DNA from 2 places in the Bowmanella yangjiangensis genome. Region 1 is predicted to be linked to the other one. Evidence: riboswitches for the same ligand, from Rfam matches in the RefSeq annotation. Region 1 holds a riboswitch; the other holds the start of a gene.

Region 1 (15,762 bases):
GGCAACGCTGCCAAGCCCGCCCAGGCCGATGATCAGCACTTTGGCTTGCTTAAGCCTTTGCTGACCGGCCTCTTCAATATCTTCCAACATCAAATGCCGGCTGTAGCGCATAAAATCCTGATCGTTAAGCATTTTGCCACCTTGCCAGTAAATCTTTGACTACCTGTTCGGGGTTGCTGGCCTCGGTAATGGCCGTCACCATCGCAATGCTACCTACACCCGTGGCTGCGACTGCCTCAACCCGTTCCAGGCTAATGCCACCGATGGCGACGGTGGGCATGCCTTTGAGCAAACGCACATAATGGGCTAGCCGCGCCACGCCTTGTGGCTTGGACGGCATGTCTTTGGTGCGGGTGGGGAAAATGTGGCCAAGGGCGATATAGGAAGGTTTCAGCGCTCGTGCGCGCTGAATTTCTGCATAGCCATGGGTGGAAATCCCCAGGCGCAAACCCGCCTGGTAAATGGCTGCAAGGTCTGCCTGCTGTAAGTCTTCCTGACCCAAATGCACACCATAGGCACCAAGCTTGATAGCCAGTTGCCAGTGATCATTGATAAACAGTCGGGCATTGGCTTGCCTGCCAAGGGCTACTGCTTTGGCGATTTGTTCTTCAAGCTCAGGTGTAAGCGCCTGCTTGATACGAAGCTGCAGGGTGCGTACACCCCAGCCAAGCAGTTTTTCTAACCATTCAAGGCTATCAACCACTGGGTACAGACCAAGGCTTTGGCTATCCACCGAGGCAAAGCCGCTGTGCTGCCAAGGGGGATCAGCTAGCAGACTAAAAGCCGGGAAATCCTCTGCCCGCACCGGCCAGCCTAAATGAGCGACCGGCCCTGGTCCCTGGCCAAGGGCCACGGCGCCTTTCAGACCCTGGTTGATATAGGCTTTGGCAATGCATATGGCATCGTCCATGGGGTAATCCAGACAAAGCGTGGTGGCGATGGCACTGGCAAAAGTGCAGCCGGTACCGTGGCCGTGGGGCGTATCGATACGCGAGCTGGCAAAACGCCATTGTTTGGTTGGGCTAAGATACCAGTCCTGGGACTCCTCACCTGCCCAGTGTAGATGCCCGCCTTTGACCAGCACCGCACCAACACCTTGTTCCAGTAGTACATTGGCCGCCACGGCCAAGCTGATAGCGTCGGTTGGTTCGATGCCGGTCAGCAGGGCCAGTTCATTGGCATTGGGGGTAATCAGGTCAAGCAGCCTTAGCAGTGGTGCACAGTCGGCTAGTTGCAGGGCCGCCAGCTGCGAGCCACAACTGGCTCTGGCCACCGGATCCCAGATAATCAGCGGGGCCTTGGGCTGTTGCTTCATCCAGTGCAGAAACTCGGCCAGGGCAGCTATTTGACTGGCATCGCCGAGCATGCCGATTTTTACCGCGCCGGGCCATAAGTCTGACGCCAGTGCATTTAGCTGATTGCTCAGCACTTCTATCGGTACGGCCTGTACCTGCGTTACCGCCACCGAGTTTTGTGCGGTAATGGCGCTCACCACGGTGCAGCCGTGGCCTCCTAGGGCCTGCACTGTGAGTAAATCGGCTTGTACTCCGGCGCCACCGCCTGAGTCAGAGCCTCCGATACACCAAATTATCGGCTTTGCCATATCAGACACTCGCTTTGGATTTGGCCGGGTGGTAAAGCTCACTGCCACTTTGCTTAAAGGCTTCAGACATTTGCTGCATACCCAGTTGCACGCTTTCCTGCTCGCCGTTAAGGCCGGTCAGTTTAATCGCGGCTTGTTCCTGCGCAGCGGCGTAGTCACGCACTTCCTGAGTGATCTTCATGGAGCAGAATTTGGGCCCGCACATGGAACAGAAATGCGCGACTTTACCTGACTCCTGCGGCAAGGTTTCATCGTGGTAGGCGCGGGCGGTTTCCGGATCCAGCGCCAGGTTAAACTGGTCTTCCCAGCGAAACTCAAAACGCGCCTTGGACATGGCGTTGTCGCGAATTTGCGCGCCAGGGTGGCCCTTGGCCAAGTCGGCCGCATGGGCCGCAATCTTGTAGGTGATCAAGCCCTGTTTTACGTCTTCCTTATTGGGCAAGCCCAGGTGCTCTTTGGGCGTGACGTAGCAAAGCATGGCACAGCCAAACCAGCCAATCATGGCCGCACCAATGCCCGAGGTGAAATGGTCGTAGCCCGGCGCGATATCTGTGGTCAGGGGGCCCAGAGTATAAAACGGCGCTTCGTGACAATGCTCAAGCTGTTCGGTCATGTTCTCTTTGATAAGCTGCATGGGTACATGGCCGGGGCCTTCGATCATCACCTGCACATCATATTCCCAGGCGATCTTGGTTAGCTCGCCTAAGGTGCGCAGCTCGGCAAACTGGGCTTCGTCGTTGGCGTCATACACCGAGCCTGGGCGCAGTCCATCGCCTAATGACAAGGACACATCATAAGCCGCGCACAGCTCACAAATTTCACGGAAATGGGTGTAGAGGAAGTTCTCCTGGTGGTGGCTTAAACACCATTTGGCCATAATCGAGCCGCCGCGTGACACAATACCGGTCAGGCGTTTGGCGGTCATGGGTACATAGCGAAGCAGCACACCGGCGTGGATAGTAAAGTAATCCACCCCTTGCTCGGCCTGTTCCAGCAGAGTGTCGCGGAATACCTCCCAGGTCAGGTTTTCGGCAATGCCGTTAACCTTTTCCAGCGCCTGATAAATAGGCACAGTGCCGATAGGCACCGGACTGTTACGTAAAATCCATTCGCGGGTTTCGTGAATATTACGGCCGGTGGATAAGTCCATCACCGTATCAGCGCCCCAGCGGGTGGACCACACCAGCTTTTCCACTTCTTCTTCAATGGAGGAAGTAACCGCCGAGTTACCGATATTAGCGTTTACTTTAACCAGAAAATTACGGCCGATAATCATCGGCTCAGATTCCGGGTGATTGATATTGGCTGGGATAATGGCGCGGCCTTCGGCCACCTCACGGCGAACAAATTCCGGGGTGATATTGTCAGGCAGGTTGGCGCCAAAATGCTCGCCTTTGTGCTGGCGATTCAGCAGTTCGCTTTTGACCCGCTCGCGGCCCATGTTTTCACGTATGGCGATGTATTCCATTTCGGGGGTGATCACACCGGCGCGGGCGTAATGCAGCTGGGTAACACATTTGCCGGGCTTGGCGCGACGCGACTGATGTTTGAGCTCAAAGCGCAGGTCATCCAGGCTGATATCGGCGGCGCGGGCCTTGGCATAGCTTGATGAGCTCTCCTGTAACGTTTCGGTGTCGTCACGCTCCAGGATCCAGTTTTGTCTCACATGTTGAAGGCCTTGGCGCACATCAATGCGGGCATCTACATCGCCGTAAGGGCCGGAGGCATCGTATACGGGTACGGCTTCGTTGGGCTCATACACTGGCTGCTCTTTGCTACCGCCCACTAAAGTATCGGCTAATTGAATCTCACGCATGGCGACACGCAGGTCGGCACGGCTGCCTTGCAGGTAAATGCGCTTGGAGTTGGGGTAGTGCTGGCCCTGCAACTGGTCTAAAAATTCCTGGGCCTGGTTACGTAATTCGCGTCTGGTTGACATAGCATTCTCGCTTATTCAAATGGCTGAAATGCTTGTCAGGAGTGTTGCAAAGAATAACGCCGGTTGGATCTCTGCCCCTGATTGACTGGGGATAAGTTGGCCTGAAGCCTGGGCGTTACGCTCTTGTTCCCTTCGCAGGTATTAGCCTGATCAGGTTCAACGGATCCCGCATTTGCGGTCTCAGCTCGCCCGGTAAACCGGACTGAGCACTCCGACAAGATATAAACTGTTTAGAGCGTGTTGACCTTTTGAGTATAGATTTTGTTCAAATCCAGTCCCTTCTGGTCACGACGCCGGGCTGCAGGCTTAGGGGCCTAAGTCAAAGCCCGGCAACACAGAGCAGGAGGGGCTGGGTTGAACCCTTAGGGCAGCGCTTGTGGGTCCTTTCTACGGCGTTTTACGAAATACCTCCTTGTATTTCGCCGAAGGCCAGCAAAGCTGTTCAAGTCCGTTCCATACGGACTTGTCACTCACTCATGTAGAATAACTACACCACGTTCGCTCTGCCTTGTATAAAGGGCCCACAAACTGCTGCAAAATCATACTCAAAAGGTCGACACGCTCTAGTATATGGCCAGAAAATCCTTAATTGCAACAGGGGGATACGCTGGTGGTTATCAGATTGCGGCGTCCAGATATAACGGCTTGGAATGGACCAGTGGGTTGGCAAACTGGCTTTAGTTGCACCTTTCAGCACCAAGGACACTGAGAACACGAAGTGAAAAGCGACTCCAAAATAGGATGAATTCAGCCCTTCGTGTACTTCGTGTGCTTCGTGGTTGTTTTCAGATTACTTCTCACCACAAAGAACACAGAGGACACGAAGTAAACAGTGGCTCCAGAATCGGATGACTTTGGTCCTTCGTGTACTTCGTGCACTTAGTGGTTGTTTTGTAATTACTTTTTTCTGCGTTCAACGTGGCTCAGCGCACGTAAGTGGCAGTTAAGGTTGCCTTCGCCAGGGCTTTACTATTCAGGGTATAGCCGACGATGGCCGGGGAAATATCCACTGGAAAATCGAGTTTTTCATCCGGTAAGGCCCAGATGGTGAACTGGTATCTGTGCATACCATGTCCAACAGGCGGGCAGGCACCACCAAAACCGGGCTGACCGTAATCGGTGCGGGTTTCCAGCACCTTATCCAGCTTGCCGGATGCACCCCGTGGCAGACTCTTTGTATCGGCAGGAATATTCAGCGCCAACCAATGCCACCAACCACTGCCGGTTGGTGCGTCGGGATCGTAGACAGTAATGGCAAAACTTTTGGTGCCAGCCGGCGCATCTTTCCATGCCAGGGCCGGTGATTGATTCTCTCCGTCGCAGCCAAAGCCTGAATATTCGAAGGTCTTGGCCATTCTCTGGCCTTCCTGAATATCCGGGCTACTGATTTCCAGTGCGGCTAAGGGCATGGTCAGTGGTAACGTTATAGCGAGCAGAGCAAGTTTGCGCATGGTTATGTCCTTGTAAGGGGAAAGCTATCGGCTATTTGGGTAACAACCTGTTTTGCTCAAGTTGTTGCGGAATTATTGTTGATTGCAGACGACCAAATAGCAACCTTACTTGTTGCTGTTGCGATGCCTATTGTAGGAAAGCTGGGTTCCCAGCCAGATACTGTAACCGTAGAGGCAAGCGACTATTGCCCATACCAGTGCGATAAGCGGAATATCGGCAGGGGAGATGTCCTGGGTGGTGATTAAAATAGTAATAAAAATGGTGAACGACAGCAGGCCCCATTTAATCAAACCTTCCAACAGGATAAAGCGCAGCAAGCCTTTTTTCTGGATATCCTGCCATTGCCTGATTTCGTCAAAATCCCAGTACTGATACTTGGTGTTATATTTAATAAACAAATCTTTCAACACAACGGCCTGTCCGTAGAAAACTATTCCCTGGTGGTTCACCGTTATCAAGCCTGTTTTTATTTTTTGCTATGCCTATAGGCATTGTTTTTATTGGCTTGCCGGCATTTTTTATAGTTATTTTTATTGAGTGCACTGTCTTGTCATAACTAGAGATGGCAGGGTGCGGAATGCATCCTAGCCGACTGCCTATAATCGGATCAATGTTAATTAATTATTTTTTAATGACGATTTTTTGCTCTAAAAAATTCCACGCTTATTTATTGGGTATTAAAAAATAAACCAGATTGGTTTGGTTTGTTTTTCTATGTCTTTTAGCTCTTTTTTGTAAGCGGCATAATTAAAGGCTTTATGGCCAGTAATATATTTATGCGTATAAAAACTCAAAGAGGTTGAAAAATACCTAAGTTGAGTGTTCATTTATCTTGGTGGCCACAGGCATAGGCTAATGCTGTTTGTAAAAGCAGGTTGGCCCCGGTGTGTACGTCCTGCCAGTGTGTCCATTCGTCTGGTGCGTGACTGATGCCGCCGACACTGGGAACAAAGATCATGCCGGTCGGGGTAACTTTGGCCATATACTGGGCGTCATGGCCAGCGCCGCTTGGCATAACCTGATAATCAACTCCCATCTTTTCTGCCTGCTGGCAAAAGCCCTGTATGACTTCACTGGACATAGCCTGTGGCTCAAGCCAACTCATCTGTTCAAATTCAAACATCAGATTGTGTTTACGGGCGATGCTGGACAGCACCCGTCGACAAGCATCTGCCAGATTGCGCATAGTTTGTGGATCTGTATCCCGACCGACAAGCGTGAATTCGGCTTCCCCGGGAACGGTGTGCGCATAGCCGGGTTTTAGCTCAACCCGGCCGACGGTCAGGCGGCTTTTATCCGAGCCTTCCTCATTGATAATGCGGGGGATCTCATGGGCAAAGTCGGCCAGTCCCATAAAGGCATCGCTACGCATGTCCATAGGTGCGGTACCGGCATGGTTGGCTTTGCCGATCAGTCTGACCAGCCACTTATAAACACCAGAGATGGCCTCCACCACACCTATAGGTTTGCCGATTCGCTCCAGCACCGGCCCTTGCTCTATATGCAGCTCAAGAAAGGCCCGGAAGTGCTTAGGGTCAACCCGGGCATTGAGAGCTTCTATGGCATTTAGACCACAGCTTGCCATCTCATCTTTAAGATAAATATGGCTGGCGTCATGGGCGGTTTCTAACCAATCGGGAGTGAGCTCCCCGGTGATGGCCTGCACCCCCATCATGCCGCCAAAACGTCCTTCTTCCTCGGCAAAGGCATACACCTCCAGTGGGTAGGTGACATCCAGACCGCTATCGCGCAGCACACGCATACATTCCAATCCTGATAACACGCCTAAAGTACCGTCGAACATACCGCCTGCGGGTACCGAATCGATATGTGAGCCCATGGCGATCACTGGCCTGTCAGTATCTTGTTGCATACTGCCTATTACGTTGCCGGCACTGTCCAATTTTGCGAAAAATCCTTCGTCCTCAAACTTTTTGATTAACCATTGCCTGGCCTGCATATCTGCCGGTGTAAAGCCGAGTCTGAATATGCCTTTTGATTCTAAGTCGTACCCAATGTGAGATAACTCAAGTAAATCGTTTTGGAGTCTGCTTAGGTTGGTCTGCAATTCGTGAATCATGGACTGTCCTTATGGCGGTGTGTATTTAATCAATGGGGTGAATTTTGTTTCGTGTACTAATAAATGTTAGCATGACCGTTAATGAATAAGCAGAGGAGGCGTCATGAGGGCGATCCATACGCTGTTCCTGGGATTGTTGATGCTGGCAAGCATCCCGGCGTTTGCCGTGCAGTCTCTGGAATCCAGGGAAGGTTACTTTGTACTGGAATTTAGTGACTACAATGCCAGTTATGACAGTCTGGAGGTGGTACGTCTGGTTGATGGCACACCGGATACCCAGAGTCTTCAGCAATTTAATGTGAGTGGTCAACGCCAGGCGACTATGTCGGGGTTTGCCAATGGCCACTACTTGGTGCGGCTGTTGGACAGCAGCGGCAGCGAACCGCCGATCAAGTTAGCTAAGGTATGGGTGCAGCACCGTTCTTTGTATCAGGCGCTGGCCTTGTTTGTACTTGGGTTGGCGGCATTTTCTATGCTGGTTGGGATTTTAATCGGGTTTGTGCGCAAGGAGCGAGACGGCCAATATGCTTGATGCCCAGCTAGATTCAGGCTTAGCTTTGGCTATCCTGGTAGGCTTCGGCCTATTGTGGGTTGCTTTTGGTTGGTATCTGGGACGCAACAACCGCAGTATTGATGACTATGCACTGGCGGGGCGCAATGTGGGTTTTGCCTTTGCCACGGCAACGGCCATGGCGACCTGGATCACCAGTAATACCACGCTGGTGGCACCACAACTGGCATATCAGTTTGGCGTCTGGGGCATGATTGGCTACAGCATGGCTGCCCTTGGTCTTATCTTGTTTGCGCCCATGGCGGCGCGGATCAAATCCTTAATGCCGCACGGCTTTACCAGCGGCGACTTTATTCGTACCCGTTTTGGCCCGAAGGCCTGGGCCGTGTTTATGCTGATCTCGCTATTTTATGCCATGGGCTGGCTGGTTAGCCTGGGCATGGCAGGGGGTATCCTGCTGTCCTCGCTCAGCGATCTGGATTATCACACCGGCATGACGGCCATCTTGCTTATCTGCGTGGTCTATACCTTACTGGGTGGATTAAAGGCGGTGATTGCGACCGACTTTGTGCAATCTATTCTTATCCTGGTTGGCGTGGTGGTGATCGCCTGGTTTTGTATCGACAAGGTCGGCATCAGCCAAATTCATCAAAATGTCTCCAGTTTGCAGCCAGAGCTCCTTAATCTGGCCTTTCCCGCTGCAATTATGTTTTTGTTTAATAACATTTTCTTTGGCATCGGTGAGATTTTCCATTCCAACGTCTGGTGGTCCAGAGCCTTCGCCTTTAAAGGTGGGATAGGCAAGAAAGCTTTTCTGACCGGCGGTTTGCTTTGGCTACCCATTCCTATTGTCACGGGCTTCGTTGCCTTGGCGGCCTTGTCATTAAATATCCTGCCGCCCAGCGCTGACATGGTGGGGCCGTTGGTGGCGGCCAAACTGCTGGGAGGCATTGGTGCGGTGTTTGTGTTTGTGGTGGTGTTCTCGGCCCTGGCATCCAGTATGGATAGTCTGCTGGCCGCTACGTCAGATTTGCTCACCCAGGATGGCTACAAACGCCTGTTAAACCCCAAAGCCAGCAGCGACCGTTTGTTGAAGATAAACAAGCGCATTGTAATTGGCCTGGGGGCACTGACCTGGTTGTTATGTCTACCCAAGGTGGCCACTCTGGGCGCGCTGTTAAATTTCACCGGTGCTTTTGTGGCGTCTGCCATCTGGCCGATTTTGTTTGGCTTGTATCACCCCGGCCTCAACGGGCGTTTTGCAACGGCCGCGATGAGCCTGGGGATTGTCTGTGGTTTGGTTTTGTATTTTGTGATCGGCTTTTATGTGGCCGCCATCAGCGCGGCGCTGGTGTCGTTGCTGATTTGCCTGGCTGGTCTGTATTTGGCACCTGGCCAATTCGATTGGCGTGTCTTCAAAGAGGCCGAGCATGTACCTGAGTGAAACCCTTTTAGCTGTGCTGGTCTGGGTTGCCTTAGTCGGCAGTGCTCTGGCACCAGTGATTTTACTTCTGCTTTATCAGCGCGATCTCAAGGATAAGAATCTATGGTAGATCCTAACCTGGAACAGGTTGTTCAGTTTGAGCGCCGCCGTCCCGATGTTCAGGGCGATGCGCATCCGAAGAAGCTGCTGCGGGCCATCATCGAAGATGGTGACCATTTGGCCAAGCTGGCTAATCAGCATATCTATTCATCGGATCAATTTGATCGACCGACCTTGTTGCAGCTATTTCGCCTGGCCGCCAAATATGAAGCCAATCCAGACAGATTCAGCAGTTCATTGAACGGCCAGATCCTGATTTCGGCCTTCTATGAGCCCAGTACCCGTACCCGCTTGTCATTTGAAAGCGCCTGGCATCGTCTGGGCGGTGACATTATGTCTATTACCGATCGCTCCACTACCGGCATTGCCAAGGGCGAATCGTTAATGGATGTGGCCGAGATGTTCAACAACTACGGCGACTGTGTGGTATTGCGTGACTCTCAGGAGTCATCTGTGCGGGAGATGATGGAGTCTTTGCGTATTCCCATTATCAATGCGGGTAATGGTACCGATGAGCATCCGACCCAGGCACTTGCCGATTTATACACCATCTTTAAATGGCGGCCGGATTTGCTTACCGACACACCAGGAAAGCCGTTAAACCTTTGTCTGGTTGGCTTTCCTGCCAAGATGCGCACGGTGCGCAGTCTGCTTAAGTTACTGTGCTATTTCCCCGAGGTATTTAGCAGTGTCACCGTGGTGAATGACAAAGGCTGTAATGCCATGTTCGCCCCCGGTCAGCTAGAGCAGCTAGAGCAGTTTGGCTTAACAGTTAATACCTCGGATGATCTCGAACAGGTGCTGCCTAAAGCTGATGTGGTGTATATCAATGCCATTTCCTGGGAAGGGGATTCCTTTAAGCAGTATGGCAAAAAGTACCATCTGGATGCGTCGTCGCCGCTTAAACAAGACGCCATCATTCTGCACCCATTGGCTCGGGGCGAAGAGCTCAGTACGGATTTGGATAGCACACATCACAACTGGTATTTCTCGCAGGCCAGGGGCGCGGTGTTTTTGCGTATGGCGCTGTTAACCTGCCTGGTGAAGCGGGCAGAGCGTGTGTTGGATGTGATCTAGCTGCGAGCTAGGAGCTACGAGATCTGCTCGCGGCTCGCTTCCCGAAGCTCGAAACTGAATAAGGAGTAAATATGTGTGGAATAGCAGGCATTTTCGCCGCCCGGCCCGAACAGGAGGTGGACTCGCAGGTGTTGGTCAATATGGCCGCCATTATGCACCACCGCGGGCCGGACAATTATGGTTACTGTAACCCGGCCGGCGTCGGCATGGGAATGAGCCATGCCAGGCTGTCCATTATAGATTTGAATGAAAACCGTGGCCGCCAACCCTTCTTTTTACATGGCGGTCAGATGATTTTTGCTCACAACGGTGAGTTTTACGATTATCAAAGATTGCGTGCGGAGCTGACTGCCGAAGGCGAACACTTTGAGACTAAAAGTGATTCGGAAATAGTGCCCCATCTCTATCTGCGTTTGGGCATGGCAGAAACCCTCAAGCATCTGCGCGGCGAATTCGCCTTTGCACTTTTTGATGAAAGGCAGGGATGTCTTTATCTGGTGCGGGATCGCTTTGGCATCAAGCCATTGTACTGGACCGAAGTGAACGGCCAGATTGTATTTGGCTCGGAAGTGAAAACCGTGTTGGCCCATCCCGAGGTCAAGCCTGAGATTGATAGCCAAGGTTTGTTTCATCAACTTATTCAGGTCATGGTGCCAGGCACTACGGCCTTCAAAGGGATTCACCAGGTTGAACCTGGGCATATGCTGAAAATTCAGCGTCGTGACGGCCAGTTTGCGATTGAAACCTGCAAATACTGGGATATGGATTTTCCCACACCGGAAAACCGTCCGCGCCTGGACGATGAAAGCTATATTCAGGGAGTGCGCCGTCACTTACTGGAAGCGGTGCAACTGCGCTTAAATGCCGATGTGCCAGTGGGCTGTTATTTATCCGGAGGCATTGACTCTTGTTCTATCCTGGGGCTGGCCTCGGCGGTGAGTCAGAATCCCATCCGCGCCTTTACTATCAGCTTTGACAACGACGAGTACGATGAGGCCGGCATTGCCACCGAAATGGCGCGGGCTACCGAGGCTGAGCAGGATATTCTTAAACTCAATGCCGATTTACTGTATGACAACTTTGCCCGCACCATCTGGCATACCGAGCGCACCATCTACAACACCCTGGCGGTCGCCAAGCTGATGATGAGCCAGCATGTGCGGCATGTGGACTACAAAGTGGTGCTGACCGGTGAAGGTTCGGATGAATTGTTTGCTGGCTATCCGGCCTTTCGCAAGGACATGTTCCTGCATGGTATGGAAGGGCTGGACAAGGAGCAGGCCGAAGAATGGCAGCGCACGCTGATGGAGTCCAACAAACTGTTTCAGGGCGCTATGCTGCCTAAAGATGAGTATGTGTCAGACAGCATTAATGCCAAGGTAGGTTTTACCCCAAGTTGCCTGCAGCCCTGGTTGGGGTGTTCGGATTTGGCCAGACAGCTGCTGCATCCGGCCATCCGTGATGAATTAAGTGGCTATGAGCCCGGTGCGGCTATCGCCGAGCGCCTGGATGACGCCTATTTGCAAGGTCGGCATCCGCTGGATAAAGCCCAATATGTATGGATTAAAACCATGCTGGAAGGGCAGATCCTGACCTGGGGCGGCGACAGAGTGGATATGGCTAACTCCATGGAAGCCCGACCGGCCTTTTTAGATCATCATCTGGCTGAGTATGCCGCCACTATTCCACCTGAACTGAGGATCCGCGGCAGCAAGGAAAAGTATGTGTTGCGCGAGGCCATGAAGGGCCTGTTGCCGAGCGTACTATATGAACGTCAGAAATTTGCCTTTATGGCGCCGCCGGCCCATACCGATGACAAAAAATGGCAAAAGCTCAAAGGCTTGTTTGTCCGCTACGCCTCGCCTGCCCAGTTGCAAGAAGCAGGACTGATTGACGCCGATTTTGTACAGGAATTGATGTCCCGTCAGGAGAGTCCGGCCACCGATGCCGCCGACAAAGTGCAAATTGATGCGGTGCTAAATCATGTGCTGGGGGTGATGCTGCTACACCATCATTTTATTCAGCAGGATATCAGTCAGCTAGCCTATGACCGTGCCCAGCAGCTCGGCTGGGTTGTCTGATAGGGAAGTAAAACTCAGGCCCGATACGGGCCTGAGTGAGTTGCTGTTAGATTTTTACCTCATTGGAATAGCCTGAGGCACTGCTGCCTGCCATGGCTTTGACCCGATAGATAAAGGTGCCTGAACCTGGATCCTCGGTATAACTGATGCTATCTGCCGCCAGTGTGGCGATGGGCGCGAAGTTACAGACTTTTGTCCTGCCCTTGCCAGTTTCCTCACAGCGTTCTACCACATAGCTGTCTTCACTCGTGGCGTTGTCCTGCCAGTTCAGTTGTACCGATTTTTGTGCGTTTTTACCTTTGCCTGTGCGCGTGACCGTGGCGGTCAGGTTGCTTGGCGCAGCCAGTGGATCGCCGCTGCCTGGGTCGCAATCATTTAGACAAAAACTCATGCTGGCATTGGAGAGACTGATGTTGTTAATGGAGATATTAGTCTGATTGATTTGCCCGCGCTGGTAAGTGTCGGTATTGGGATGCCCCCCGGGGCCAGGGTTGATACTGTTATTGGCCAGCCCATGGTACAAATCACCGCTGTCACCACGATTATTGCCCCTTTCCAGATGGTAATTGCCGTCGGCCTGCAGCAGCGCCACTTTATAATGGTTGCCGTTCTCCGGCCAGCGCGATTGACCTGGGTAGCCCTCCGTGTTGTAACCGGCCAGTTCGTCTATATGCCAGATGGCAAGGCCACCTTGTGGCAGGGTGCAATCAAACCCTGCATTCTGGCGGTTCTCAATCAGCAAGTACTCACCAGATGGGAAACCCTGAGTGATTTTGTACACCTCAGGATGACTCTCTGCCTGATTCAGACTGTACTCACCGTCCTGACTGATGACTGTGGCCTGATACCAACCAAGGCGTTCTTTACTCCAGGGCGAAAAATGGGGCGGGCAGCGCTGGGTGCCCTGAAAATCCCAGGAGTTGGCCATCAGACCAAAGGAGCCAATGCCAGCCCCACCGCCGTTGGTGTCGTAAAGATCTGGCAGACCAAAGAAATGGCCTGTTTCGTGGGCGATGACGCCAATCCGGCCGATGGCCGAGCCTGAAGTGCCCCATACTGCCGGGCTAATGTGATAATCGCTGACCGACACCCCTTCATCTGAGGTCCAGTTGGTCATGGTCCAGCGATGTGACCAGATGCGGTCATTGTAATGGCTGCCATAGGCGTCGGTTCCGCCCCACTCGGCGCCATAGCCGGAGTGTAAAAAGGTGATGGCGTCGATTCGCCCGTCGTTGTCTGTATCAAACTGGCTGAAATCCAAGTTTTGATCCACCACATCCAGCGCTTCTCGCAGGCCTTCCCATAAGGTCTGGTCGCCGGATACGCCGTTAGCATAGTAGCTTTCCGTGCCGGACACCGTAACCCAGGCGGCAATGGTTGAGTTGAGCCGCATCTGACCATAGGAGTTTTCCAGGTAAACATCACGTACGCTGCCGGTAGGGGCAAGCTGCGGGTCTCCCCCTACCGCATTAAACAGAATATTCAGGTCATTCTCTGAGGGTACGCTGCGGCCTGTGTGGTCGGCAAAGCGGATCATCACTACCAGATTACGGATATCACCACTGGGGGGAACGGCTTGAATACTACTGACCGACTTTTGCGTTTGCTTTCTGACATCGGCAGAAGGCAGCAGATTTTTACTAAGGCCCAGGGCCTTGGGATTGCTCTTACCCACCGCATGCTGGGAAGCCACTAATCGACCGTTATTCAGGGTGGCGTACTTGTACCAGCCATTTTTTTCCCGAACCACGGTGTAGCCCTCGAGATCCTGGCTCCAGTTAAAATGTTCATCGCCACGAACCATGAGTTGAATAACCGTGCCGTCTGGTTGCTGCTCAAATTTGGCGTGGGGGCTGGCGGGCATGGCGTTGAGGTTACTGGTTAGCAGAGCCAGGCCCATGCCAAACACATAAAGGGGGCGAAAGAGAGACTTGTTCATGATACTGGTGCTCATTCTTGCGTTGTGAAGATATGTCAGAGAGCCGATACAGCATAAGTGGGGAAGGGTGCTAGAACGCAAGTGCTTCCATTGCTGACAGCCTTTGACAACGACATCGCTGTGTATGCAGGCGAATATCTTCAATATAGTTAAGCACAGGGGTAATGCCAGGCGCGGGGCCTGGCATTTAAACAGGTTATACCAGCATTTCCAGCAGGCTGTTCAGATAGCGGCGGCCTTGTTCTGTCACTTGCCAGCTCTGTTGTGTTTGGGCCAACAGTCCCATGTCGGTGGCACGTGCCAGTTTGTCAGCAATACCGTATTTATGCAGGGCCAGTCCGGTGAAACGGCTGTAATCCTCTATAGGGCAAGGTTCCACCAGGCGCAGGCGGTTCATCAGAAATTCAAAGGGACGGTCTTCCTCTTCAACCTGATGTATCTGATCCAGATAGGCCTTTGACAGATCCATATAGCCTTTGGGGTGTTTGACTTTCACTGTGCGGGTGATAGTACCTGCCTGGCTGTCGGTGATCTTGCCGTGCGCGCCACAGCCGATCCCCAGGTAATCACCAAAGCGCCAATAGTTAAGGTTGTGCTGGCACTGGTGGCCCGACTGGCTGTAGCCGGAGATTTCATACTGCGCGTATCCGGCAGCCTGCAGCAAGGCATGCCCTTGTTGCTGAATGTCCCACAAGATATCGTCATCCGGTAATACCGGTGGCTTGGAAGCAAACTGGGTATTGGGCTCTATAGTCAGTTGATACCAGGACAAATGCGGGGGCTGCTGGGCGATAGCTAACCTGAGATCTGCCAGGGCGTCCTCCAGGCTCTGCTCCGGTAAACCGTGCATTAAGTCCAGGTTAAAGCTGCGAAGTCCGGCCTGATGGGCATAACCCGCGGCATTTTGCGCTTGGCGGCTGTCATGAATACGCCCCAGGGCCTGAAGCTTGTCTGCCTGAAAACTCTGCACGCCGATGGAAATACGGTTAACACCGGCCTGGCGAAAACCAACAAATTTTTCGCTTTCCACCGTGCCTGGGTTGGCTTCCAGGGTAATCTCGGCATCGCCTTGCAGGTTAACCCTGGCTTGCACGCCGCTTAATATCCGCTGGATCCCCTCGGCGCTGAAGAGGCTGGGGGTGCCGCCGCCAAAGAAAATACTGGTGACGGGTCGGTCGCCCACCCGTTTTGCATCCTCGGCCAAATCATCAAGCAGATGACTGATATATTCCGCCTCAGGCAGGCTGTGTTTTTGCCCATGGCTGTTGAAGTCGCAATAGGGGCACTTTTGCACACACCAGGGAATATGGATGTACAGTGACAGGGGCGGCGCTTGCAAGCTTGGCTTAGACAAGGGCGGCTTCCAGTTGCGGTAATAACTGCCTAAGCGCCTGAGCACGATGACTTAACTGGTTTTTAACCTCGCTAGACAGTTCTGCACTGGTACAGCCTTGTTCTGGCACCCAGAATACCGGGTCGTAACCAAAACCACCGGAACCGGCGGGGGTGCGGGTAATGCTGCCTTGCCACTGTCCCT
Region 2 (15,762 bases), on a different contig from region 1:
GTGCAATTGGCAGCAGAAGATTCACTAGGCTCTTTTTGTCAAATGTGGCAGTATTTTCTCAGTCTTTCTGACAAAAGTGGCAATTATGAACTTGTCTGTTATCCAATCCATGATTGATGCGCTGGAGAAGCCTGCAATTTTTATTCGCCCGGATTATTCCATCCAGGCGGTAAATCGTGCCTATCTGGATACCTACAAACAACCGGTGAAGCTCGGACGCAGTCGCTGCCATGAAATATCTCATCACGCCGCAGAACCTTGTGATCGGCACGGCGAAGAGTGCCCGCTGCTTTATTGCCAGCAGCATGGCCGCAGCACCAGCGTGGTACATGTTCACCACACTCAGACAGGCCTACAGCACTGCGACATTCTTATGCGCCCGGTTCGTGATGAAGATGGCATGACCCTTGGATATCTGGAAATTTTAAACAAGGTAACGTTCGCAGCAGCAGGGACAGATGTGAATAAGATGGTTGGTGTGTCAGCCCCTTTTAATCGAATGCTGAATCTGCTCAATAGGGCGGCGTCGGCTGATATTAGTGTGTTGTTACAGGGGGAAACTGGCACCGGCAAAGAGCTGGCGGCCAGGGCGGTACACGATGCTAGTCTTCGACACGACAAACCCTTTGTGATAATTGAATGCACCGGACTGAGTGAAGCGCTGTTTGAAAGCGAACTTTTTGGTCATGAGAAGGGAGCCTTTACTGGTGCCTCTCAGGCTAAAAAAGGTTTAGTCGAGCTAGCTAATGGCGGCACATTATTTTTTGACGAGATTGGTGACGTACCCTTAAATATGCAGGTGAAGTTGCTGCGTCTTCTTGAGACCCGCAGTTTCAGAGCGGTGGGTGGATTGCACCCGAAGCGCAGTGACTTTCGCCTGGTCTGCGCCTCACATAAAGATTTACTGGCTATGGTGGAGGCTGGAGAGTTCCGGCAGGATCTTTACTACCGAATAGCCGGTTTCCCTATTCAGCTTCCGGCACTGCGTGAGCGACCTGTCGACATTCCCTTGCTGGTGGAACAATTTTTATTGGCATCAACTGAAGGTAAACACTTTTCTAATGCTGCTATGCAGAAGCTATGCACCTACAGCTATCCAGGTAATATACGCGAGCTTAAAAGCATTGTTGAGCAGGCCAGTCTGATTGCCAATGATAGTCAAATTCAAATTGAAGACCTACCGCAAGTGCTACAGAATCATAGTCAGGAGCAAGGGGCGTCGGGTCATGAGATCCGCAGTTTAGAAGCGCTCGAAGGTGATTACCTGGCACAACTTTGCCAGACGTTCCCCGGAAGCTTTGAGGCGCTGGCTGATGCTCTGGGGGTCAGTGACAGGACCCTATATCGAAAGCTGCACAAGTTCGGTTTACGCTTTCGCTAATGCGCAGATCAGGCTGGTAATTCCGGGCAGAACTTATCTTTGAGCAGTTGCATAAAACGTAAGGTATCGGGATCCTTAATACTGTAAAAGATGGTTTGCGCTTCTTTTCGGCATTGCACCAAACCTTGCTCCCGCAGGACCGCCAGGTGCTGGGAAAAAGCTGAGGCACTGAGGCTGAAAGTTTTATGTAATTCGCCAACGTTTAACTCACCGGTGGCGAGCCGACATAAGATCTGCAACCGATGCTCATTGCCCAGAGAGCGAAGGAAAGCTGCTGCCTTACTTGCTTCATCTTGATGCATTTCAATGTTGGTCATGGATACCCCTTTAAAACAAAATGCGGCACTTGCAGGTGCCGCACAATAGATTATTTACCAGCCCTGGCCAGTTCTGCTTCGGTTTTAAAACCGAATACTTTACGCAGTACTATGGTTGCCGGACAAAAACCGGTAAAAGACTGCTGAAATAAGTTGGCACCGATAAACACGGTAAACCAGACAAAGTTGGGATGTACCCAGACCGTCAGGGCCACGGATAATAACACCATAAAGCCAGCAAAGGCAGTCAGGGCTCGCTCAGCACTCATATTACGTCTCCTCATATTGAGCTAGCAGTGGTTGTCTATCAGTTGCCGATGCACTGCTACATGGCAACTGCTTTACTCAGAAACCGTACCTGACTCGCAGCCAGGCATTATTGTTGTCTTTAAACTGGCCAAAGAAGGTATGTTGCGTGTCGGCGAAAAACAGATTCAATCCCGCCGCCCAGGACCAGTTGTCATCCAGTCTATGATTCAAGCTGGGGCGCAGATAACCGTCCTGATCCGTCGGGGAATAAAAGCTGAACAGAGACAGGGTTAGGTCATCCGCAGCATTACGCCAGGTCAGCCGATTGGTCAGAACCAGGCGGTTCTGCTCTTTTTCCCATTGTGGAAAAGGTGAATGAGCGAGTAAGGCGCTATGGTCCAAAGTGTGTTCCAGATAAAACTGAAAGCCGCCGGTTAAGCGAGTGACCAACTCCTGCTCATAGCCTAGTAACACGCGCCACTGGCTGTTTGGCACTGTGGGGTTGCTGCCATCCTGGTCCTGGCGGCTGTCGTGGTAGGCCAATTCCGCGTTGAATAGACCCGCCCCCAGAGTTTGGCGAATGGATGCGCCTACTACCCGCAGGCGACTGAAAGTAGGGATGCCTTCAGGGCTCAGGCTTTCTGGACTTTTGCTATAGCCATCATAGGCATAGAAAGCCATCTCGCGACCATCTAAATTTTTAAACAGCCGTAAGGCCCATTCGTCAGAGCTGGGTGTGAGGGCATCAAAGCCAGGGGCGATGATGCCGCCTGCCCAAGGGTTAAAGAACGAAAAGTAGTCGCCGTTGATATAGTTGTCCGGGTCAAACTTTGGGGTCCACACCAAGTCAACATTAGCCAGATCAAAATAGCCCGATACCTTTACCGCGTCCGACGGGGCTTTGAGGTATTCATCATGGCGTCCGGCAAAGAAAGACTGCCAGTCTTTAGGAAATAGATCGTTTAGAAACAGATAGTCACCGGTTCCCCAGGTAAGAATCTGCCGTCCCGCTTTGACATCCAGATGCTGGCCTAAGCTAAAGCCTGCCGATAACTCGCGAAACTGACCACGCCATTGTTGTTGCACACCGTCATACCAGCCGTCTGCCTTAGCCGTTACAGAAACTTGCTGCCATTGGCTGCTTTTTTCCAGTCTGAGCCGGGCATCGGCCAGGCTCACCCGCGGATTCCATTGGCTGGAAGTCAGCCTGCTGCCAAGCGCCAATTCGGCAAAGCCTTGTACCGGCAGGGTGGTGCTTTCCTCCTGCCAGTCCACATCCCAGTCGTCTTCTGGCGGCTCTTGTGCCGCCACGCTGAGACTGACCATCAGGGTAAGTAGCGATATACGCGTCATAATTAGTCCTTCAGATTCAACCAATCCCTGGGGGGATTGCGCAGACTGCGCTCAGAGAAGATGTCCTCTGGCAGACCAAGATCATACTTGATGAAGCGAAATTGCATTTCGGTCTGACCGCCACTGAGCAAATCCTGCACTCTGGAATGGGTTACGGTAGGGTGCCCATCGATGTTTTCAACTTTCAAAGTTTCAACTTTGCGGTATTCACGATCCTGGTTGTCAAAAAAACGGATTTCCACCGGCAGCATGCTGGTCTTGTCTATTTTTACCTGGTAGCGGCTGAACTCCACTGAGGCCGGATCTTTGGGTTTACCTTCCAACAGATAGTGATCAGTGTTTTGTTCCAGCAGGGTGAAGTCGTCCAGTTCGGTGTTGCGGCCTGAAACATCTTCATAAAAGAAATGTGAACCGACAAAGGAAGTGCGTTTGTCACCGGCCGATATCCGCTTAACCAGATCCAGACCCGGCAGGTACAACCAACGGTCATCGTCACTGTCGGTGTGCTTGACTACTCTGAATACTGTATCGCGAACATCGGCAGGCTGGGAAAAGAACACCATCATGTCTTGCGAACCGCCATCGGCCTGGTCGCGGCGTAAAATGGTGAACTGGCGCATCTGTTTGCGTCCCTGATTGTCGGTGATGATCATGCGCGCCGCGCTACGGCCGTCATCACCAGCATAGTAAGCGGCCAGCTCGGCTTGTTTGACAATATCGCGAGCTTCCTGGGCGTGCAGGGGGCTGGTCAGTGATAGACCAGTCAGAAGTAAAAATACCGCGTTTTTCATGATCATTTCTCCTTATCAGGATTTAAACAGCCAGGGGCGTACCAGGCTGATCAGTGAGGGCAGCATAATCAAAGTGACCAGTGCCGAGATGGCCATAATGCTGGCCAGAAAGACACCCACTGTGATGTAAGGTACCAGCGGTGCAAACAGCAGCGGCGTGAATCCCATGGCAATAACAATAGCATTGCGACTGATGGCACGGGCGGGTTCCTCAAACATCAGTGACAGGGTGGTTGGCCAATCTTTATGTTCTGCCCAGGTGGCACGGAAGCGTTCGATAAAGTGAATGGCAAAGTCCACTGACAAACCCAGGGTTAGTGACGATAGCACGGCAATGGGCATGTCATAGTCTTTACCAATCCAGCCGATCAAGCCGTAGATCAGGCTGATAGTTAAGGTCAGCGGCAGCATGGCCAGAATGCCAAATGCCAGGGAGCGGAACAGCACCACCATCATCACCAGTACCATCACAAAGGCACCCAGCAGGCTGTCGAGCATGCCGGCGACCATTTCCTGTTGCCATACGACGTTAAGGTAAGCCTTTCCGGCCCAGTCCAGTTTCATATCGGACGGTAGTGGGTGGCTTTGTATATAGTCATTTACCAGCTGCACAACGGCGGTCATATCCTGATTGTCGCCACTGGTCAGTTGCAGCCAAATCAGGCTTTGGCGGTAATCAGGGGTGACGAAGTGCCACAAATCCTGTGGACGGTGTGAAGACTGATACTGCAAGAGTGTTTGTGCCACACCGTTGGCAGAGGAGGGCAGAACAAAGTCTGTCTCGGTGCCAGAGCGTAATTCACGGTTCACCGTTTTAACCACATCCGACAGGCTGTTGGATTTACCCACCAAGCCGCTGGCCTGCAGGTGCAACTGTAACTGGCTCATATAATCCAAAACAGAGGGGGATAAAAAGCGCTTGGACTGGCTGGACAGGTTCTCTAACTGCGATTGCAATGCAAATAGCAGGTCAGTTTCTGTAGCGTCGCTTAGTTCAAAAGATTTGTCATCCATGGCCATCAGTAGCGCCGGGAGGTTGTTGCTCTGTTCTAGAGCTTCTGCCTGTTTGCGCAGCCAGACCCGCAGGGCGTCAGACATCTGCTTGTCACCTGCGGCAGTGGCAATGGCCTGAATTGCTTCGTGATTGGTGTTGCTGGTGTCGGTCAGGACTAAGAAAGCATCGTAGGTACCGGCAAAATGTTCATTCAGTACCCGGTCGGCAACGCGCAGCTCATGCTCAGACTTAAACCAGCGAACCGGGTTGTCGTTGATATTGATTAGACTGATACCGTAAACAGATATTGCAAACAGCCCAGCAAAGCCCAGTAGCCAAAGCTTAGCGTGGCTGCCCGCCAGTTTGCCTAAAGTACGAAGCGCTGGTGTCAGTTTTGAATCGGCTTCTTTAGGCAACTTAGCAATCAGCTTGGCCAGAGATTTGTCACTTAGCCCTGACAGATAGGCAGGCACGAAAATCACAGTGAGTAAGAACGCCAGCATAATACCGCTGCCGACAAAGGCACCAAAGACCTGTACCGGTGGAATGGGGGTCAGCATCAGTGACAGGAAACCCACTGTTGAGGTGACTGAGGTAAATAACATAGGGGTAAACAGATGCCCCATCACCTGGCGAATGGTGTGACTGGCTGCTTGTCCGGGTTTATGCCGGTCGGCAAACTCAGAGAGTATATGTACTGAGTCCACTACGGCGATGGGCATCAGGAAAATGGCAATCATCGAGGACATGATATGTACAGTGAAACCCATGCCAATCAAGGCACCCATGGTGATCAGTACGGTGGCCATGGCCACTATCATGGCGGGCAGAATAAAGGGCACATTGCGGAAGAATACCCACAGCAGAATAAAGATGGTTAGCCCGGCTAAAGGCGCTGAAATGCCCATCTGCACAAACATTTCGTAGCCAAATCTGTCTTCTGCCACAGGCAGACCCGTGATGTGCCATTCATCCTGGCTGCCCAAGGTAGCAATATGGGCTTTCAGATCCCGGGCTATGGCGTAGCTTTGGTTTTTATCAACGATAGGCACGTACAACGCCGCCGCCTTACCGTCACCAGATACTAAGGTGTTACGCAGCAGTGGTAATCTCTCGGCTTGCTCGCGAATACGCTGTGCACCTGCTATATCGCTTGGGGCGGACTTCATCATCCACTCAAAGCGTATGGTACCTGGCTCTGCCTGGGTAATATTGTCCACATTAGCCAAAGACATCAGATCGGCCTGAACCACACCCTCTATGCCTGTTGCATACTCGGTCAGATCCACCAGAGCTGAGAGTGTTTGAGGATTGTAAATGCTCTGCGCATTGACGACCCCGACCACAATAGTGTCGTGCATGGCAAAAGTGGTTTTCGCCTGGTTGTGGAATAACCGCTCGGGATTGCTGGCATTGAGCATATTTTCCGGATCAGTATCAATCTGGATTTTGGGCAGCTGTGCAACAAACAGCAGCGTGAGTAGCAGCAAGCCCCAATATACCCACTTACGATAATGGATGGAGAAGTTCAAAAGTACGTTGACCATCTGGGCCTCAAATAACAGAATTTTCTAATTTAGAATAATGCGAAATATAGCGAACAAAAAAACATCTGTCATTATTTATTTCGCTTTTTGCTAAATTAAGCTTTGCGAGATGCGAGATGCGAGATGCGAGATGCGAGATGCGAGATGCGAGATGCGAGATGCGAGATGCGAGATGCGAGATGCGAGATGCGAGATAGGCGTTGCGCGTCCCTGGAATAGGGACACGCTTAGATTAATGGCTGAATGTATAGAGTAGCTATATTTGCACCCTAGGGCAGTTCGATACGCAAATCGGCTTTTTTCCAGGCTTCAAAGCCACCTTCAACCGAATAAACCTTAGTAAAGCCCATGCGCATCAGCGATTCGGCGGCCAATGCAGAGCGTGCGCCACTGCGGCAATAGAGGTAAATATCCTGTTCGGCCAGCTCTTCCAGCGGTGCTTCCGCACCTTTAGCCTGCGGTAGGTTAGTTAAACTGGTTTCTAAGATCCCTCTTGGCACATTGATGGCACCGGGCACAAAACCCTGGTGGTATTCATCTGGCTCTCGCACATCCAGCACAATGATAGGATGCGCCAACTGTTGTTCCAATGTGCTGATTGGTACTTCCTTGATTCGTTGTTTTGCTTCTGCAACCAACTGTGGGGCGGTTTTAATCATATGACCTCCAATAGACTATGTCCGACGATAAACAAAGCGATAATCAGTAATAACAGGGCAAAACCGCGACGCAGACGCTGTTGCGGCCAGTTTGCCGACCAGTAGCGACCAGTCAAACTACCGGCAATTCCCAGAGCGCTGATGGCCAGTAAGAGCGGCCAATCCAATTGCCAATCCGTTTGCATGGACAGGTTAGCCATCAGGGCAAGCGCTGCATTGCTGAAAATCAGCAGTAAGCTGGTGGCCCGGGCATGGAAAAAATCCAGTCCGGCAAAGCGAATCAGAATGGGCAGTAGCATAAAGCCGCCGCCGGCGCCGGTAAAGCTGGTTAGGGCACCAGCAAGCGTACCGGCAACCAGAGTAATGTAAGGGTTTGACTTAGGTGTCGTGACATCTTTGTGTCGCCACATTGCCCTGGCTGCAATGAGCATAAGCGTAGCGAAGATAATTAATTGCAGCATCGGATGGGCGAATTTGGCCGCTAGGGCACCAAGATACCCACCCAGGGCGCCGCTTATGCCAAGTTGCAACGCGGCGCGCCAGTTTATTTGCTGCTTGGCTGGGCTAAGCAGCAAAGTGGCAAGACTGATCAGCGCCACAATAAATAGTGAACCGGCAATGGCCTGCTTAACGTCCTGACCGGCAAGATAGACAAGCAGAGGTAACGCTAGCACAGAGCCCCCGGAACCTAATATTCCCAGGCTCAGACCAATTCCAGCGGCGGCAAGAAGGGCTAACTGCATCGTTATCTCTCTTTGGAATAAGTTTATAACATTGTGTTGTATGTTATTTCGTATTTTGCTAAAGTTCAAGGCGAAATCTTCATCGGGAGTGATATTTTATGGCACTGCATGTCGAGACCTTTTTTCATCAGGACAGCTCAACCTTAAGCTATGTGATTTACGATCCACATAGCGGCGAGGCGGCTATCATCGATCCTGCCCTGGACTTTGACTATGCGTCCGGACGCAGCCACACCGCCTTTGCCGACAGCCTAATCAGCTACGTTGAAACGCAAGGCTTACAGCTGAAGTGGATTTTGGAAACCCATGCCCATGCGGATCATTTAACCGCCGCCCAGTATCTGAAGAGCAAGTTGGGTGGGGTGATTGCCATAGGTAAGGGCATTGCCAAAGTACAACATACCTTTCAGGGCATCTTTAACCTGCACGACAGTTTGCAAACCGACGGTAGCGATTTTGATCATCTGTTTGATGAAGGTGATAACTTTTGCCTTGGGGATATTCAGGGAAAGGTATTGGCTACCCCCGGTCATACCAATGACAGCCTGAGTTACGTCATTGACGGCAACGCCTTTGTTGGCGACAGCCTGTTTATGCCGGACGCCGGCACCGCGCGTTGTGATTTTCCGGGCGGAAGTGCCGCGCTACTTTATCAATCGGTGCAAAAACTCTATGCACTGGGGGATGATATGCGTATTTATGTTGGACATGACTATCAGCCCGAAGGTCGGGCTCTGGCCTACATGGCCACGGTCGCTGAGCATAAGGCGCACAATGTCCATATCAGTAGCGATACCAGTGAAGCGACCTTTGTTCACAGGCGCCAGTCTCGTGACGCCACGCTGGCCGTGCCTCGCCTGATTGTGCCCAGTATTCAGGTCAATATCCGGGCTGGAAAATGGCCTGAGGCGGAGGACAATGGGCAGGTTTACCTGAAAGTGCCGGTGAATCTACTGGGTCATTCATGAACCTGAATTCTATGTAGAACAAAGCCTCTCCGCTTTTGCACAGTCAGTGCTGCGCAGCCAATGTCAAAGCATGCTGCATAGCTTGGTCTGCATTGATTTTGATATCCGGCTCTATACCTCGACCTTCTATACGCCCAAAGTTGCTGCTGAAGTAATCGGCGATTGGGAGGAAAAGTTGTGAGTCGTCATTTAGGTCAAACAGGGTTTGTGACAGCATCTCGCCCGCGGTGTTTTCTCCAACTAAGGTAACATTGGGTAATGTGGCCAAGGCTGTGGCTGCCAATTCTGCGGCACTGGCGGTTTTTCCGCTTACCAGTAGATATACCGGACCCGCATAATAGGGTGCTTCTGGACTAAATTCGATCTTAGTCAGGGGCTGCGCTTGTACATCCTGCCAGAACGAACGAATTGACCAACCGTGCCATGGGGGCAACGCTTGCCAGTCCGAAGAGATTGGTCGACGGTGATGAGCGTTAAACCACAGACGGCTGGCAAAAGCTCCTGCTGTCAGAGGATGGTTCAGTAAATGAGCAACCAGCGGACGCACTGCAAAGGCCCCACCTTCATTAAGGCGTAAGTCGATGACTAACGCCTTGGCATTGGTCAATTGTTGATAAGCCGAATTTATCTGTTCGATGGTGTCCAGGCCCATCATGGTAGTTACTGTTAATACTGCAATCCGGCCCTGCCAGGTAAGGGTTGCGCCTTGTTCACCGACATTCATTGTATCCAGATAAGCTGCTATTTCTTCCACACTTTGCTGACGTTTAGCCAATCTAACATGGGAAAACGGACCGTCTTGCCAAAGAGTATTAAAGGCCTTGGCAAATTCTGCCGGGTCGGGGGTGCTGGCATCCAGTAACTCGATTTGTTGCTTGATGGATTGATAAGCGCTGTGGTTTAGCTCGGCAGGATGGTAGTGATACTGTTGCAATAATTGATGAATTTTCTGTGCCCTTTGTATATCAGGTTGGGGCAAGTCGGTGTTGGCACTAAGTGTGCCTGTAAATAAGCAGAGAATAAGGCTTAGCTGGAAGCGTGATAGCATGTTGTTCTCCATAAAAGCGCATGAGATGGCTCATCTGCTTATGCATAGCGTAGGCCAAAATAATTTTTATAAAAATCAATAGAATGGTTACATGTGGGGTGGGTATTTTCACCAAAATACGGTGTAATTCGTCATCCTTTGACGCATAGCTAAAGTGTAATCAGCCTTTGTATTGAAGCGCCAATTTGCAAGCACGTGAAACTTGGCGGCAGAAAATCGTTCTGCTGTTTGATGTCCTTTTGCTCATTTACAGAAGGGATTCGATGGGTAATACACCAGCCAGCCAGGCGCCAAAGCGACGAAATATCGAGGCGTCGGGTTCACTGCTAAAGCATTGATTATTGGCATGATCGATCCAAATCAGTTGTTCCTTTTCGGTTAGTTGTACCTGATAAGCCAATGCGGGTAACAGAGGGCCAATGTTGTGTCCGACCAGTGCGGCAAGTGTCGGCTGGTGAATAAAGATGCCCATTTCAGAATTGAGGCGGGCAGAGCGGGGATCGAAATTAAACGAGCCGACAAAGACTTCCTGGTTGTCTATGACAAAGGTTTTAGCGTGTAAGCTGGTACGACTGCTACCAGATAAACGGGCTTTGGGTTTAGCGATAGGATTCACACGGGTTTCCCACAAGGTTACTCCTGCCTTGAGGAGGGCTTTTCGATAATGTGCATACCAGCCATGTACGGCAAATACATCGGTAGAGGCGAGGGAATTGGTGACTATAGTGATATCAATGCCTTGCTGTGCCGCTTTGATCAGAGCCTGGGTTCCGCCTTTTGAGGGAATAAAATAGGGCGATACAATTAGCAAGCTGTTACGGGTTTTGCTGATAACCGCGCCAATCTGATGAAGCATCTGAGAAGCTGGTGAATCCCGGTTAATTTTGCCGGGTTGGTCAAAGAATAATTCTGCCTCACCAAAGTGCCAGGCTGATGTGTCTTGCAACAGCTTTCCCCACTCGGCTTCAAAGGGAGCATCAGGCTGGTCAAGGCTTTGCTGCAACATGCCCTGCCAGCCAAGTAGGGTTTGGGTATGACGAGCGTGGCGACTGGCCAAGGCGGCAATATTGACGCTAAGTGGGGAGTTCCAATACATGTCGAATTGCTGACTGATTTGTTGCACTACAGGGCCGATGGCAGTCAAATCTAAGTCACCAAAAGTAACAGCTGCGCTATTAAGCAAATATTCGTCGCCGATATTTCTTCCCCCAACAATGGAAATAAGGCCATCGACCGTAAGGGATTTGTTGTGCATGCGCCGGTTTTGCTGGTCCAGGTTGAACAAAATGGCCAGGTTACGAAAGGCTCGGTTTCGAATCGGATTGAATAGCCTGACATGAATATTAGGGTGGCTGTCCAGGCTAAGCAGGTTATGGTCACTGCGTTTTTGCCAGTCATCCAGCAACATGCGTACTCGTACCCCTCGCTCGGCGGCTTTTAGCAGTGCCGCTGCAATCATTTTACTGGTCTTGTCATCGCGGAAAATGTAGTACTGCAAGTCGATGCTGACTGTTGCTTTATTTATAATCGCTAACCTCTCGTCCAAGGCGCTCTGGCTGGTGCTTAGCGGTGCTACGCCTGTTAAACTGGGTGACGGATGCCTGAGGTTTTTTATGGCGTCAACTAATGGCCCTTCGCTGGCTGTCATGCTGGTACTTGGTGGTGATGGGGGATGTATGGGCGGAGACTGGCACGCTGCCAGGGGAGTCATACAAATCAACAACATCAGTCTGTTCATCAATTAAAACCGGCTATGCGGGTCACTGTTATCTGGTCTAACAGTTAAATGCTTCAGGGTCAATGTCTGGTCATCAGCGATGGCTATAAGGGCGCTTTGCAGATGGATTTGTTACCCGGCCTGTTGATTTGTCACAGACCAGTGTTACATTGCCTGCCTTTGGCCTTGCATTGGGTTGTTTATGAAGTCGTCTCTGTCTCAGATCTTTGCCCGGGGTATGTTGTTCAGCTTACCGCTAGTGATTACCTTTGGTGCCCTGTATTGGTTCTTTAATTGGTCAGAGTCTTTACTAAGCGTCCCCTTGAGTTACTTGCTGCCACAAGGCTGGTATGTGCCAGGTATGGGGGTGGTGTCGGGCCTGGTGATTATTTTCCTGCTGGGGATCCTGGTTCAGCTTTATCTGGTTAAGCATCTGTTTCACTGGTTTGAGTCGGTGCTTGAACGCATTCCTTTGGTCAAGACCTTGTACGGAAGTGCCAAGGACATTATGAAATTGTTTTCCGGCTCCAGTCAGGATGAACTGCAAAAAGTCGTGTTGGTGACCATGCACGAAGATATTCGCATGATTGGCTTTGTCACCAATGAACAAATCGACTTTGCTGGCGATGACGACATTATTGCCGTGTATGTGCCCTTAAGCTATCAGGTTGGCGGGCATCTATTGTATTTGCCTCGTAGTCGTTGTGAGCCGCTGGATATGCCAGTACAAAAAGCCATGCAACAGGTGCTGACGGCACACATCAGTCAGGCTAAAAGCAAGAAGCCATAACCAAAATGCTATAGGCGCGGGCGCTTTCTTGCCTAGGCAAAGGTCCGCCCGCCCTGTTACAATTCACTCTGGTTCCGCTTAAGAACCAAAGCCAAGGGGTGCCCACCTCCATATCTGGAGAGACGGCTGAGATGCCGCTGAATATCAGCGCAAACCCTTACACCTGATCCGGATAATACCGGCGTAGGAATGGTTACGAGGTTTTCCTCCAGATTTTGTCCCATTGACCTGCCGTTACCCCGGATCTTTTCCAGCTGTGATGAGAAGATCCAATGCAAACTAAATACCGTTATCTTTCTGTTGCCGTGGCGCTAGCATGTCAGCCTGTATGGGCTGACGAAACCAATGCCGAGCTGCAGGCCGTTGAACATATTGTGGTGACCTCGGATTTTGCCGTGCGCAATCTGCAAAATGTACCGGCCAGTATTTCGGTGGTGGGCCAGAATGAAATTATTGCTCGTCAGGCACAGCACTTAGAGCAAATCCTGAATGTCGCCCCTAATGTCAACTTTGCCAGTGGCGCGTCCCGTGGCCGCTTTGTGCAGATCCGCGGTATCGGCGAGCGCAGCCAGTTTGCCGAGCCGATTAATCCATCGGTGGGCTTTGTCATTGATGATATGGATTTTTCCGGCATTGCCGCAGTAGGCACACTGTTTGACGTTCAGCAGGTTGAAGTGCTCAAAGGCCCTCAAGCCACTGAGTTCGGTGCCGCAGCCCTGGCCGGCGTGGTGAAAATTCAAACCGTGGAAGCAGGTAATGACAGTCCCAGCCGCGTCAGTCTGAGCCTGGCGGAGAACAACAGCTGGTCGGCCGGATTTGCCCATGGCGGTGAACTGAGCGACAAGCTGTTGTACCGTGTGGCCGCCCAGCAATACCAAAGTGATGGTTTTATTGAAAACCAATACCTGGGGCGGGACGATACCGGTAATCGCGATGAGCTAACCAGCAGACTTAAGCTCAAATATCTGGCCAGTGACAACCTGACTCTGGCCCTTAATTATCAGTATTTTGATATCGACAACGGCTACGACGCCTTTACCCAGACTAACGACGGTAAAACCCGCTCAGACCAGCCAGGTTATGACCGCCAGCAAACCCATGCACTGAGCCTCAAAGCGGACTGGCGTCATGACTGGGCAACCTTAAGTGCCATTGGTAGTTGGTCTGACTCCGAGATGCAATACGGCTACGACGATGACTGGTTGTATGACGGCTATCCTGGTGGCTACACCGCGTTTGATGCTTACGCACGTGAGCGCGATACACACAGCTTGGAACTGCGTCTGGCATCTTCTGCGACATCCAAGTGGTTCAATGACAGCACCGAATGGGTGGTGGGTGCCTACAGTAAGAAAGTGGACGAAGTACTAACCCGTGAATATGACTATCTGGATGGCATCTTCCGCAGCGATTATCAGCCGGATAATCAGGCAGTGTATGGTCAAACCATCAGCCAACTGAATGATAAAATCCGCCTGACGGTAGGGCTGAGATACGACCATTTTGACATCGACTATCTCGACTCGGACGGTTTTGTCGCCAATGTCAGCGACGACATGCTGGGCGGTAAGTTGGTACTTGACCATCAGGTTAACGAGCAGACCATGGTGTACGGTGGCATCAGCCGCGGCTACAAAGCCGGTGGATTTAATATTGACGATCAGGTGAGCAATTCTCGTCGTAACTATGCACCTGAGTACAACTGGAACTACGAGCTGGGGGTGAAAGGCGCCAATGCCGAGGGCGATCTGACTTTGCGTGTAGCGGGCTTCTATATGCAGCGTAAAGATACCCAGGTCAGTGACTATGAGTTAGTGGCCTCCAGTGGCCAGGCCGCTGACTTTATCGACATTATCGCTAATGCGGATATTGGTACTAACTATGGCCTGGAAGTAGAAAGTCGCTGGCAGGTGAATAACAGCCTGGGGCTTTATGCCAACCTGGGGTGGCTGCGTGCCAGCTTCAAGGAATATACCAATGCCAAAGGGGAGTTTGTTGATAAGCGAGATCAGGCACAATCCCCACGTTACACCTTTAATGTCGGTATGGACTGGCAACTGGCGGATGATTGGCACTGGCATGTGGAAGCCGACGGCAAGGACGGCTTCTACTTCTCGGACGGACATAATCAACAAGCCCATTCCGAAGTGCTGGTGCATAGCCGTTTGAGTTGGCAGCAGGGGGATTGGAGTTTGTCCTTGTGGGGGCAGAACCTGTTTGACCGTGAATATCATGTGCGTGGTTTCTACTTTAACAATGAACCCGAAGATGGCTATGACCAGAATAAATCCAAGCTTTATACCCAGTTGGGCGATGGCCGCATGCTGGGCATAAGCCTCGATTACTTGTTTTAATCTAACGTGCCCGGCAGGGAAGCCGGGATGTTGCCAAGCTGGCGTTCAGGAGGTCTAAACCCCTCCTTTTATTGGAGTGATTCTATGAAACTGGTTGCTGAAATTTCCCTGTATCCTCTGGCCGATAAATACATTGCGCCAATTCAGACCTTTATTGACCGTATTAACCAATACCCTGAGCTGGAAATTGATACCAGTGCCACCAGCACCCGTATTTGTGGTGACTACCTGCCGACCATGGAGATCCTGGCTAAAGAAATGCAGCGCAGCCATCAGGAAATCGGTCAGGCTATTTTTGTGTGTAAGTTTCTAAACGGCGATGCCATGGGCAGCGGCCGTTAATGGACTTGTTGCAAACTCTGTCAGAGCAATGGGCGGCTCAGTCTTACTGGGAGTTGCTGGCAGTGGTGCTGGCCATTGGTTATGTGTGGCTGGCGGCCCGGCAAAATATCTGGTGCTGGCCTTGTGCCTTGGTCAGCACCGGTATTTACAGCTGGCTGTTTTGGGCCCATACGCTGCCACTGCAAACTCTGCTAAATGTGTATTATCTGGGTATGGCGGTATATGGCTGGTGGCACTGGCGAGCCATGGCTGACCACGAACCGGGCAGGGTGCAAACCCGCAGTAATACTTATCATCTATTGGCGGTGCTGCTGTTGTTGCCGTTGTCTTTGGTGATTGGCTGGAGCCTGCAGAGCTATTTCAACAATGAGCATCTGTATGTGGATGCGCTGGTGACGGTATTCAGCTTGTTTACCACTTATCTGGTGACGCAAAAGGTACTGGAAAACTGGCTGTACTGGCTGGCGATCAACAGCCTTGCCGCATGGCTATACTGGCAGACGGGTTTG

What was found. A riboswitch is a leader RNA that binds a small molecule or an ion and turns the genes downstream of it on or off. The one in region 1 is predicted to bind thiamine pyrophosphate.
Region 2: another riboswitch for thiamine pyrophosphate. It lies ahead of KJY73_RS19390 (TonB-dependent receptor); the one in region 1 lies ahead of thiC (phosphomethylpyrimidine synthase ThiC).

Annotation. Positions count from the first base shown of each region.
Region 1 is NZ_JAHDJU010000001.1:761,305-777,066, forward strand. Features, by position in the region: gene KJY73_RS03480 (HesA/MoeB/ThiF family protein) at 1-132, opposite strand, end outside; gene thiE (thiamine phosphate synthase) at 125-1,603, opposite strand; gene thiC (phosphomethylpyrimidine synthase ThiC) at 1,605-3,542, opposite strand; TPP riboswitch at 3,653-3,766, opposite strand; gene KJY73_RS03495 (YbhB/YbcL family Raf kinase inhibitor-like protein) at 4,466-4,993, opposite strand; gene KJY73_RS03500 (hypothetical protein) at 5,099-5,404, opposite strand; gene KJY73_RS03505 (Zn-dependent hydrolase) at 5,818-7,074, opposite strand; gene KJY73_RS03510 (hypothetical protein) at 7,178-7,606, shown strand; gene KJY73_RS03515 (sodium:solute symporter family transporter) at 7,599-9,029, shown strand; gene KJY73_RS21895 (hypothetical protein) at 9,016-9,138, shown strand; gene KJY73_RS03520 (aspartate/ornithine carbamoyltransferase family protein) at 9,132-10,205, shown strand; gene asnB (asparagine synthase (glutamine-hydrolyzing)) at 10,277-12,286, shown strand; gene KJY73_RS03530 (M6 family metalloprotease domain-containing protein) at 12,333-14,225, opposite strand; gene hemW (radical SAM family heme chaperone HemW) at 14,422-15,564, opposite strand; gene rdgB (RdgB/HAM1 family non-canonical purine NTP pyrophosphatase) at 15,572-15,762, opposite strand, start outside.
Region 2 is NZ_JAHDJU010000003.1:812,484-828,245, reverse strand. Features, by position in the region: gene KJY73_RS19450 (sigma-54 interaction domain-containing protein) at 86-1,381, shown strand; gene KJY73_RS19445 (ArsR/SmtB family transcription factor) at 1,390-1,698, opposite strand; gene KJY73_RS19440 (YgaP family membrane protein) at 1,749-1,967, opposite strand; gene KJY73_RS19435 (hypothetical protein) at 2,044-3,300, opposite strand; gene KJY73_RS19430 (outer membrane lipoprotein-sorting protein) at 3,303-4,091, opposite strand; gene KJY73_RS19425 (efflux RND transporter permease subunit) at 4,107-6,632, opposite strand; gene KJY73_RS19420 (rhodanese-like domain-containing protein) at 6,902-7,291, opposite strand; gene KJY73_RS19415 (sulfite exporter TauE/SafE family protein) at 7,288-8,034, opposite strand; gene KJY73_RS19410 (MBL fold metallo-hydrolase) at 8,133-9,002, shown strand; gene KJY73_RS19405 (S41 family peptidase) at 9,046-10,050, opposite strand; gene KJY73_RS19400 (phospholipase D family protein) at 10,298-11,788, opposite strand; gene KJY73_RS19395 (DUF502 domain-containing protein) at 11,970-12,557, shown strand; TPP riboswitch at 12,642-12,764, shown strand; gene KJY73_RS19390 (TonB-dependent receptor) at 12,830-14,911, shown strand; gene KJY73_RS19385 (hypothetical protein) at 14,996-15,253, shown strand; gene pnuC (nicotinamide riboside transporter PnuC) at 15,253-15,762, shown strand, end outside.